3 regions of the Arthrobacter sp. P1_C12_2 genome follow, and region 2 is predicted to be linked to each of the others. Evidence: predicted binding sites of a transcription regulator. Region 2 holds the regulator's gene; each other region holds the start of a gene.
What was found. Region 2 encodes HrcA, which represses chaperone genes, less so after heat shock. Its sites were predicted from a motif close to TTNGCACTCGNNNNNNNCGAGTGCNAA; they were not measured.
Positions count from the first base shown of each region.

Region 1: groES (co-chaperone GroES) is a predicted target of HrcA. The motif match lies at 1,605-1,631, and genes of this name have one in related genera.
Region 3: AC1DZQ_RS16805 (FmdB family zinc ribbon protein) is a predicted target of HrcA. The motif match lies at 1,773-1,799, and genes of this name have one in related genera.

Region 1 is NZ_JBFUAF010000017.1:46,365-49,636, reverse strand. Features, by position in the region: gene AC1DZQ_RS16890 (class I SAM-dependent methyltransferase) at 1-848, opposite strand, end outside; gene AC1DZQ_RS16885 (hypothetical protein) at 915-1,349, shown strand; gene groES (co-chaperone GroES) at 1,791-2,087, shown strand; gene groL (chaperonin GroEL) at 2,168-3,272, shown strand, end outside.
Region 2 is NZ_JBFUAF010000002.1:337,661-340,932, forward strand. Features, by position in the region: gene dnaJ (molecular chaperone DnaJ) at 1-730, opposite strand, end outside; gene hrcA (heat-inducible transcriptional repressor HrcA) at 794-1,807, opposite strand; gene AC1DZQ_RS04310 (DUF3097 domain-containing protein) at 2,126-2,977, shown strand; gene AC1DZQ_RS04315 (DUF4870 domain-containing protein) at 3,119-3,272, shown strand, end outside.
Region 3 is NZ_JBFUAF010000017.1:21,926-25,197, reverse strand. Features, by position in the region: gene AC1DZQ_RS16815 (AAA family ATPase) at 1-257, shown strand, start outside; gene AC1DZQ_RS16810 (RcpC/CpaB family pilus assembly protein) at 404-1,210, opposite strand; gene AC1DZQ_RS16805 (FmdB family zinc ribbon protein) at 1,437-1,688, opposite strand; gene AC1DZQ_RS16800 (5-formyltetrahydrofolate cyclo-ligase) at 1,826-2,464, opposite strand; gene galU (UTP--glucose-1-phosphate uridylyltransferase GalU) at 2,571-3,272, shown strand, end outside.

The sequences.
Region 1 (3,272 bases), on a different contig from region 2:
CCCTCCACGGGGCCCACGGGCGCCACCGGGCCGGCCCCGAAGTCCTCGCCGCTGGTGAGCTCAGCGGATCCGAGGGGTCCGAGCACGAGGGCCGCGCGCCGCACCCCGGGGCGCCGCACCGCATTGAACCACAGGGCCACCTCGGTCACGTCCCCGCCCACCGAGACCCACTGCGCCTCGCAGCCGGCCGGCACGGAGTCGTGCGGCATGCCCGGCCCCATCTTCACGCCGACGGCTCGGCCGGAGCCGGCGAGTGTCTCCACGAAGGACAGCGGCGGGGAGAAATCCTCCGGATCCCAGATCCGTTTGGTTCCCGACGTGGACGTGGTGCGCCGGGCCGGGTCCATCCAGACGCCGTCGACGCCCTCCAGCGACACCGACGTGGCATCGGCATGGACCACGGTGGCATTGCGGAACGGGATCAGGTTCATCGTGGCGCACGCGGCCGTGGCCTCGTCCATTTCCACCGAGGTGACCACCAGGTCCAGGGACGCCAGGGCCATCGAATCCGCCCCGAGCCCGCAGCCGAGATCCGCGACGTGGCCGATCCCGGCCTCCGCGAACCGCTGCGCATGCCGTGCCGCCACCGTGAGCCGGGTGGCCTGCTCCAGACCGGCCCTGGTGAAGATCATCTGCCGGGCGAACTCGCCGAATTTGGCCTCGGCCTTGGTCCTTAGCCGGGACTGGGTGAGTACGGCCGAGACGAGTTCGGGGGAGTGGCCGGCTTTGCGCAGCGCCGCCGTGAGGCGGAATGCCTCGTCCTCGCGGTAAGGGCCCAGCGACGCCAGCAGCTCCCAGCCCTCGGGGGTGAGGATCGGGGCAATATGTTCCTGCGGTGCGTCAGTCATGCCATCCAGCGTAGTTGAGGTCCGCGGGCGCGCTGTGACCGGGCAGCGGGGGCTAGGCTTGACGGCATGGAAGACAGCGGCACAGGCGACAGCATCCCAGCGGACACGGCCGGGCAGGACACGGTAGGCAACGACGACGCCGGGCAGGAGCGCCGGAGCCCGCAGGGGCTGGCCCGCTACGCAAGGCCGGCGCTGGTCGCCGGCGCGGTGATCGCCGTCGTATGCGTTGCACTGTTGGTGATCATCTTCTTCCTCGATTCCTTCAACGCCACCGTGTATTCCGTCGGCGGCAAGAACGTCCAGGACGCCACGGAGGAGGCCCGGGCCATCCGCGATACTTACACGGCTGCCCGGCTCGGCGGCATCATCTTCCTCATCGCGGGGATCCTGCTGGCCGCCGCCGGCGCCGTGCTGATGTACCGGCACCGGAACGACGAAGGCCAGGACACGGACGAAGACGACGGCGAGAACGTGGACTTCGAAGACCTCGCAGGCCAGTAGCCAGCCAGCAGCCAGCGCATTAGCGTCCGAGTCGGCGTGAGAGTCGGCGCGCGCCCGCAAACGCCAGACGGCCAACGGCCACGGGACATGCCCACTCTCCGGCGCCACGAATGGGCATGTCCTCCCGGGCAATGCCCGCACGTTGGGCATGTCCATCGCTCGGCGCGGGCAGTGAGCATGATGCCCACGTGTCCTCTCGCCGCGGCGAAAATTGGGCATGTCCCCCCGGGGGAAGTGTTCACCCGGAACGAATTTCTGGCACTCGCCTTGACCGAGTGCTAGCCATTTACATAGAGTCGTCATTAGCACTCTCCCTAGGAGGGTGCTAACACGTGAAGCGCGTTCCGCCAGGCACGCTGCCGGCACCGCGACGACGGTCTGTGCGCCTTGGCATCACCGCTTCATGGTCCACGAATTTGCTGACGAAAAGGAGAGGTCCGAGTGTCGGTCTCTATTAAGCCTCTTGAGGATCGTATTGTTGTCCGCCCGCTCGAAGCCGAGCAGACCACGGCTTCCGGCCTGGTTATCCCGGACTCCGCGCAGGAGAAGCCGCAGGAAGGTGAAGTTGTTGCAGTAGGCCCCGGCCGCTTCGATGACAACGGCAACCGCGTTCCCATTGACGTTGCCGTTGGCGACGTCGTCATTTACTCCAAGTACGGTGGAACCGAAGTCAAGACCGGCGGCACCGAGTACCTCGTGCTCTCCGCCCGCGACGTTCTGGCGATCGTCGTAAAGTAACTCTCTTGGACCCCCGCGCAGCCGATCCTTCGTATTGAATGGATCAGTTGCGCGGGGTTCTGTCTTGAAAGGACAAAACCATGGCAAAGCAGCTTGCGTTTAACGACGCTGCCCGCCGGTCGCTTGAAGCCGGCATCGATAAGCTCGCCAACACCGTCAAGGTCACGCTGGGCCCGCGCGGCCGCAACGTCGTACTGGACAAAAAGTGGGGCGCCCCCACGATCACCAACGATGGCGTGACCATCGCCCGTGAAGTCGAGCTGGACGACCCCTACGAGAACCTTGGCGCGCAGCTTGCCAAGGAGGTCGCCACCAAGACCAACGATGTTGCCGGTGACGGCACCACCACGGCCACCGTTCTGGCCCAGGCCCTGGTCAAGGAAGGCCTGCGCAACGTTGCGGCAGGCGCCGCACCGGGCGAGATCAAGCGCGGCATCGAGGTTTCGGTCGAGGCCGTCGCCGCCCGCCTGCTGGAGAACGCGCGCCCGGTTGAAGGCACTCAGGTTGCCAACGTTGCCGCCATCTCCGCCCAGAGCGACGAGGTCGGCGAGCTCCTGGCCGAGGCGTTCGGCAAGGTCGGCAAGGATGGTGTGATCACCATCGAGGAATCCTCCACCACGCAGACCGAGCTGGTCCTCACCGAGGGCATGCAGTTCGACAAGGGCTACCTGTCCCCGTACTTCGTCACCGACGCGGAACGCCAGGAGGCCGTCCTCGAGGACGCCCTGATCCTGATCAACCAGGGCAAGATCTCCTCGGTTCAGGATTTCCTGCCGCTGCTGGAAAAGGCGCTGCAGAGCTCCAAGCCGCTCTTCATCATTGCCGAAGACGTCGAGGGCGAGGCCCTGTCCACGCTCATCGTCAACCGCATCCGCGGCACCCTGAACGTCGTCGCCGTCAAGGCGCCGGGCTTCGGTGACCGACGCAAGGCCATGCTGCAGGACATCGCGACCCTCACCGGTGCGCAGGTTGTCTCCGCCGAGCTGGGCCTGAGCCTGGACACCGTTGGCCTCGAGGTGCTCGGCACCGCACGCCGTATTACGGTCACCAAGGACAACACCACGATCGTCGACGGCGCCGGTTCGGCCGAGGACGTCGCCGCCCGCGTTGCCCAGCTGCGTGCCGAACTGACCCGTACCGATTCGGACTGGGACAAGGAAAAGCTGCAGGAACGCCTGGCCAAGC
Region 2 (3,272 bases):
CGGCCGGTCCGCCGGCGGGTCCCGCCTCGCCCTGGCCGGACAACTGGATGCGGGTGCCGGTGGCAACGCCGGCCGGTACCTTGACGGTCAGCGAGCGGCGGCTGCGGATCCGGCCCTGGCCGCTGCACTCGTTGCAGGGGTCCTTGATGACGGTGCCGAAGCCCTCGCAGGATCCGCAGGGGGCCGAGGTCATGACCTGGCCCAGGATGGAGCGCACAGCGCGCTGGACCTGGCCGCTGCCGCCACAGATGTCGCAGCGCACCGGGTGGGTGCCCTCGCGGCAGCAGGAGCCCTCGCACGTCGGGCAGACCACAGCCGTGTCGACCTCCAGCTTCTTGTTCACGCCGAACACCGCGTCGCGGAGGTCAATCCGCACGCTGATCAGCGCGTCCTGGCCGCGGCGGACACGGGACGCGGGGCCGCCCTGGCCGCCGCCTGCCCCGAAGAACGTCTCGAAAATGTCCTGGAAGGCGAAGCCCTGGCCCGAGTAGCTGCCGCCGCCGAAGCCGTTGTCGGTGCCGTTCTCGTTGCCCGTGGTGTCATAGACCCGGCGCTTCTGCGGATCGGAGAGGACCTCGTAGGCGTGCGTGACGGCCTTGAACCGGTCTGAGGCGTCTTCTCCCGGGTTCACGTCCGGGTGCAGGGTCCGGGCCAGTTTCCGGTAAGCCTTCTTGATCTCCTCCCCCGTTGCGTCGCGGGAGACTCCAAGAACGTCATAGTGGCTGCTCAAAGTGTGTATCTCTTCCTTGTTGTACTGCCTGTGGGGCAAGAAGTCGCGTTAGGTCCCGGCCTGTCAAGGCCCCAGGATCCTCGAAAGGTAACGGGCCACCGCGCGGACGGCGGCCATGGTGGTGGGATAGTCCATCCGGGTGGGTCCCAGGACGCCGACCTTGGCCGTGGCGTCCGGCCCATAGGCGGTGGCCACGACTGAGGCCTCGGCGAGGCCGTCGTAGGGGTTTTCCCGGCCGATGCTCACGGTCACGCCGCGCGGGTCTTCGGCCATTTCGCTGAGCAGGCGGAGCATGACCACCTGTTCCTCGAGCGCCTCCAGCACGGGGCCGATGCTAAGCGGGAAGTCCACATTGGAGCGTGCCAGATTCGCCGTGCCGGCCATAACCATGCGCTCTTCGCGGCTGCTCGTGGCCAGGGCTTCCAGGCCGCGGGCCAGCGCCTGCGCCGCGCCACGGCGCGCCGGCGCGCCGGCGGCGACGACGGCGGGCAGCAGCTGGGGCAGCAGGCTCAGCGGGGTTCCGGACAGGCTCGACAGGAAACGGGTACGCAGCTCCGCCAGGGCGTCGTCGGGTATATCCTGCCCGACGTCGATGACGCGCTGCTCCACTTTGCCGGTGTCCGCGATGAGGACGATCAGCACCTTCCGGGGGGCCAGCAGCACGAACTCTATGTGCCGCACCCGGGCGCGGCTGAGCAGCGGATACTGCACGACGGCGACCTGGTTGGTCAGGTGCGAGAGGAGCCTCACGGTCCGGTCAAGGATGTCGTCGAGGTCCTCGGATCCTTCCAGCAGGGCCTGGATGGCCCGGCGCTCGGCGGGGGACAACGGCTTCACCGCTGAGATCTGGTCGACGAAGAGCCGGTAGCCCTTGTCAGTGGGGATCCGGCCCGCACTCGTATGCGGTGCCGTGATCAGACCCTCGTCTTCCAGCGCCGCCATGTCATTTCGGATCGTGGCACTGGAGACGCCGAGATGGTGCCGCTCGACGAGCGCTTTGGAACCAACGGGCTCACGCGAATGGACGTAGTCCTCCACGATGGCGCGCAGCACTTCGAGTTTGCGCGGTTCGCTCACGCTCCACCTCCAATCGACTGTCCCGCAGCCGGTGCCGCCCCGCCTTGTCCGGTTCACGTCCACCCGTGGTGCACGGACGGCCCGAAACAGGACAAGGGTTAGCACTCGACATGCCTAAGTGCTAACCAGTCTAATATGAGTCGCCGCGTTGTTAGCATTGGATTCGCTCCAGGCGTGGCCCACGGGAACGCGATTCCTGTCACGCCGGCGCCGGGACCGTGGCAGCCGCCGCCGTTGCGCGCCGTCGCGGTCCGGGTTCCGGCCCCGGAGAGTTCCACCGACCGCCGTACATTCCGAGTGCAAAGTAAGCGTGTAGAGATGTCGTACCAGAACTGGGGACCCCAGGACCTGTCCGCCCCCGCCAAGACCCAGTTGCCGGAAGTCCCGGTGGAACGCGGGATGGTCCTCGAGGAGGTCCAGTCCGGGTGGGTGGGTGCCGTGACCCGAGTGGAGAAGTCCGGCGGCATGCACGTCGTGGCGCTGGAGGACCGGCGGGGCAAGTCGCGGTCCTTCCGCCTCGGCTTTGGCTTCCTTTTGGAGGGCCAGCCCATCCGACTGATGCCTCCGGCCCCAAAGAAGGCGGCACCGGCCGCCGGTGCCGGCCGCACGGCGTCCGGCTCGGTCCGGGTGGCGGGGCAGCGCGCACAGGTGGCCAAAGCCAGCCGCATCTGGGTTGAAGGCAAGCACGACGCCGAGCTGGTGGAGAAGGTCTGGGGCGATGACCTCCGGGTGGAGGGCATCGTCGTCGAACCCCTGCACGGCATTGACGACCTCGCGGCCGCCGTGGCGGAGTTCGGACCGGGCCCGGGCCGGCGCCTCGGCGTGCTCGTAGACCACCTGGTGGCCGACTCCAAGGAGTCGCGGATCGCCGACGCCGTCATGGCCTCACCGGGCGCCGCCGGCAACGTCCTGATCGTGGGCCACCCGTACGTGGACGTGTGGCAGGCCATCCGGCCCGCGGTCCTGGGGATTGAGCAGTGGCCCGTGATCCCCCGCGGCGTGGACTGGAAGACCGGCATCCTGATGGCCTTCGGGTGGCCCCACTCCACGAAGGAGGACGTCGGCCTCGGCTGGCAGAAACTCCTGGGGGCTGTCCGCAGCTACGCGGATCTGGAGGCGTCCCTGCTTGGCCGCGTGGAAGAGGTCATTGACTTCCTCACCGTGCCCTAGCCCGCCGCGGCCGCCCCGTGATCTCCATTTCCGGGCCCGAGCAAGTATTCTTGTATCTGCGGCCGCCCTCCCAGTGCGGTCCCGGCTATTCCAGGCATCACCCAGGCAGCAACGCATCATCGCAATCTGAAGGGCTACACCGTGGCAGATAACGCACGCGAACACACGGGCAACCAGGCCGGCCATGGTCAGGCCCCGTACCATGGCGTTCCGGCAAACGCGCTGCCGCTGACGGCCGGCGAGGACCGGCAGTGGGCCACGCTGGCGCACTTTGGCGGCATCCTGGGTTGCGTAC
Region 3 (3,272 bases), on a different contig from region 2:
GCCCCAACGGGGATTACGCGGCCGGCGCAGCTGAGCCGAAGGCCGCCGGGCCGAAGCCCGATGAATCGACCGGCGACGGCCCGGACCAGGACGCGGCGGAGGAGACGTCCCGCCGTTCGGAGGCACAGGCCGCCGTGCCCGAAGGTGTGCTGCCGAACAAGGCGGCGGAAGACGACCCCCGGCGCTGGGGTGACCAGCCTGATAATTACGATCACGACGCCTGGCTCCAGGAGCAGAAGCCGCCGCACTGGGGCTGAAGTTGCGGACGCCACCGCAGAGCCTGCGGCGCTGCCGGTGTCAACCGGAGCAGACTGTCCGGGCCCCTGGCCCGGCGGTGACGCTACAGCCCGGCGGTGACGCTCCTGGTGCGGCGGGGACGCTACACAGCCCGGTGGTGACGCTCCTAGCCCGGCGGCGCGGCCACCAGCACGAAAAACAGCTTGCCTTGGGTAGACGCGCCCGCGAGTCTTCGTGCCTGGTCGGCGGCCGCTGCCACCACCACCAGCCCGTCAGTCTCCGCGGTGGCGGGCCAGGGGCCGGCCTTGCCGCCGTGCGCGGACGTCCAGAGCACCGGCACGGCTTCGGCCAGGATTTGGCCTTCGCCGGGTTGTTCATTACCGTTGCCGCCGGTGAGCACCACGTTGACGAGCTGCCCGGGGGAGATGAGCTGGATGGAGGCCGGATCCGCCATCCTCAGCGGCACGGCTGCCGAGCCGGGCGGGCTTCCTGCGAGCAGGCCCGGGCCAAGGATCTGGGCGTCGGTGAGGAGCTGGCCCTGGCGCAGCGGTGCGGCGAGCTGCTTTCCCTGGAACGCGGTCTCGCTGCCGGGGCTGCCGGCAGGCACGAGGCCGGGCGGCACGCTGATCCTGCTGACATCACCGGGTTCCAGGGTCTTTCCGGCGGGTAGATCGGCCGCTGCGGCGAAGGCAGCGACCGTGTCGGCGGGCGCGGGAGTCAGCTGCTGAACCGTCAGGCCGGCGGGGATGCAGAACAAGAGGGCCGCGATAAGCCGCCGGTTCCGGTTCAACCAGCCGCGCAGGCGGCGCCGCGATGGCCGGCCACGGGGCGGCCGCCGGCGGGGCTTCGCGGAATCGATCGGGCTCCGGAACGGACGGCCGGCCGGAAACGTGCCGGGAGGAAGGCCGGCGGGGCGGATCCTGGTTCGGGCCCAGCGGCCGGAGCCCGCTACCGGCATTGCGCGGAACGGCATGGACGAAGGCGTGGAAGACCATCTGGACGCGGCCGTGGCAGCCGTCCGGAACGAAGGCGGGGAAACCGCGCTGAGAGTAGGTGCCATGCCGCCACGCTACGGATCAGCGCATAGCGGCGGGAGCCGTGGAACGTCCTATGTGGACAACGGTCGGCGGAACTAACGAACTAAGCAGCCTCAGCGGGGCGTGGCCCAACTGGCTGTCGGCGCCAACCCGGCAGATGCCCTAGCTGGCCGCAGCGGCGGGTGCGGGGGTGGCCGCGGGAGCTGCCGGAGCCGGGGAAACCGTGCTGCCCTTGGCGTCGCGCGAATCGGTCCGGTAGAAGCCCGAGCCCTTGAACACTACGCCGACGCTGTTGAACTTCTTGCGCAGCGTGCCCTGGCACTCGGGGCAGGACGTCAAGGAGTTGTCGCTGAACGACTGCACGATCTCGAAGGCGTGGCTGCAGTCCTTGCAGGCGTATGCATACGTGGGCACTGGAAATCCTCCTCAGGGACAAACGAGCAGGTCCCGTGCTGTCGAGTCGGGATCACCGCCGATATATCTATCGACAGGTTCCGCTTAGCAGTCGCAGGGCCTGAGTGCCAATTCTATCACCTTGGCAGGAACCCGGATCAGCCGAGCAGGGATCGGCCGAGCCGGATGATCCCGCCCGGGGTCAGCGCCGTGTCGACTTTCCGGTCGAACGACTCCGCGGGAATGCTGCCTGCGGGTAGCACCTCGCTGGAATAGACGACGGCGGCCGTCGGCAGCGCCGCGGCGTCGGACGCTTCGCTGGACGCGGACGACATGGCAGCCAGGGAGGCCAGGAACTTGTCGTAGTAGCCGCCGCCTTGTCCGATGCGGTTGCCCGAGAGATCCACGGCGGTGGCCGGCAGGAAGATTGCGGTGGCGTCCCGCATGACTTCGGTGCTGTGGCGCTCTCCGACAGGCTCCTGGATGGGCGCGTACCGGCTGCGGACAAACCCGGACTGCGGAGTCCAATACACCCAGCTGAGCTCGATATCGGGTTCGCAAACCGGCAGCAGCACCCGGTGTCCGGCATCGACCAGGGCCGTCAGCAGCGGCTGCGTGGGCGGTTCGGCGCCCACGCCGAGGTACGCCGCGAAGGTGCCCTGGCCGCCGCGGGCCAGCCCGGAGGCCCACTGGAGCCCATGGCGGGCGATGCCCGCCGCGGCGGCATCCTGCGCGGCCAGCGGGAGCGCGGAACGCGCCGCCCTGTGGCCAGAGCGTATTTCCTCTTTTGACGCCATATTGGCCCGTCCTCTGCCTCTATCGGCCGCGACGCACCGGGGAGGGCCCGGCGGGCGGTTCGAATAATGATTACGCAATGATTGGTCCCTCCGTTAGATTAGTCGTGTGAATACACCCAACGCTTCCGTCCGCAAGGCCGTTATCCCCGCCGCGGGCCTTGGTACCAGGTTTCTTCCGGCCACGAAGGCCATGCCCAAGGAAATGCTGCCTGTCGTTGACAAGCCGGCCATCCAGTACGTCGTCGAGGAGGCCGTGAATGTCGGCCTGAACGACATCCTGATGATCACGGGCCGCAACAAGCGGGCGTTGGAGGACCACTTCGACCGCGTTCCCGCGCTGGAGTCCACGCTGAAGGCGAAGGGCGACACGGCGAAGCTCGAGTCCATTCAGGCCGCCAGCAACCTCGGCGACATCCACTACGTCCGCCAGGGCGATCCCATGGGCCTCGGCCACGCCGTCCTCCGGGCCAAGCAGCACGTCGGGCAGGAGCCGTTCGCCGTCCTCCTGGGCGATGACCTCATCGACGCCCGCGATGAGCTCCTCAGCACCATGATCGACGTCCAGGCCAAGACCGGCGGGTCGGTGGTCGCTCTGATCGAGGTGGACCCGTCCCAGATCAGTGCCTACGGCTGCGCCGACGTCGAGGCAATCGGCGGTGAGGACTACGTCCGCGTCAACCAGCTCGTGGAGAAGCCCGACGCCGAGGACGCCCCGTCCAACCTGGCCGTGATCGGCCGCTATGTTTTGCACCCGGCCGTCTTTGAAGTGCTGGAGCGCACCGCGCCCGGCCGCGGCGGGGAAATCCAG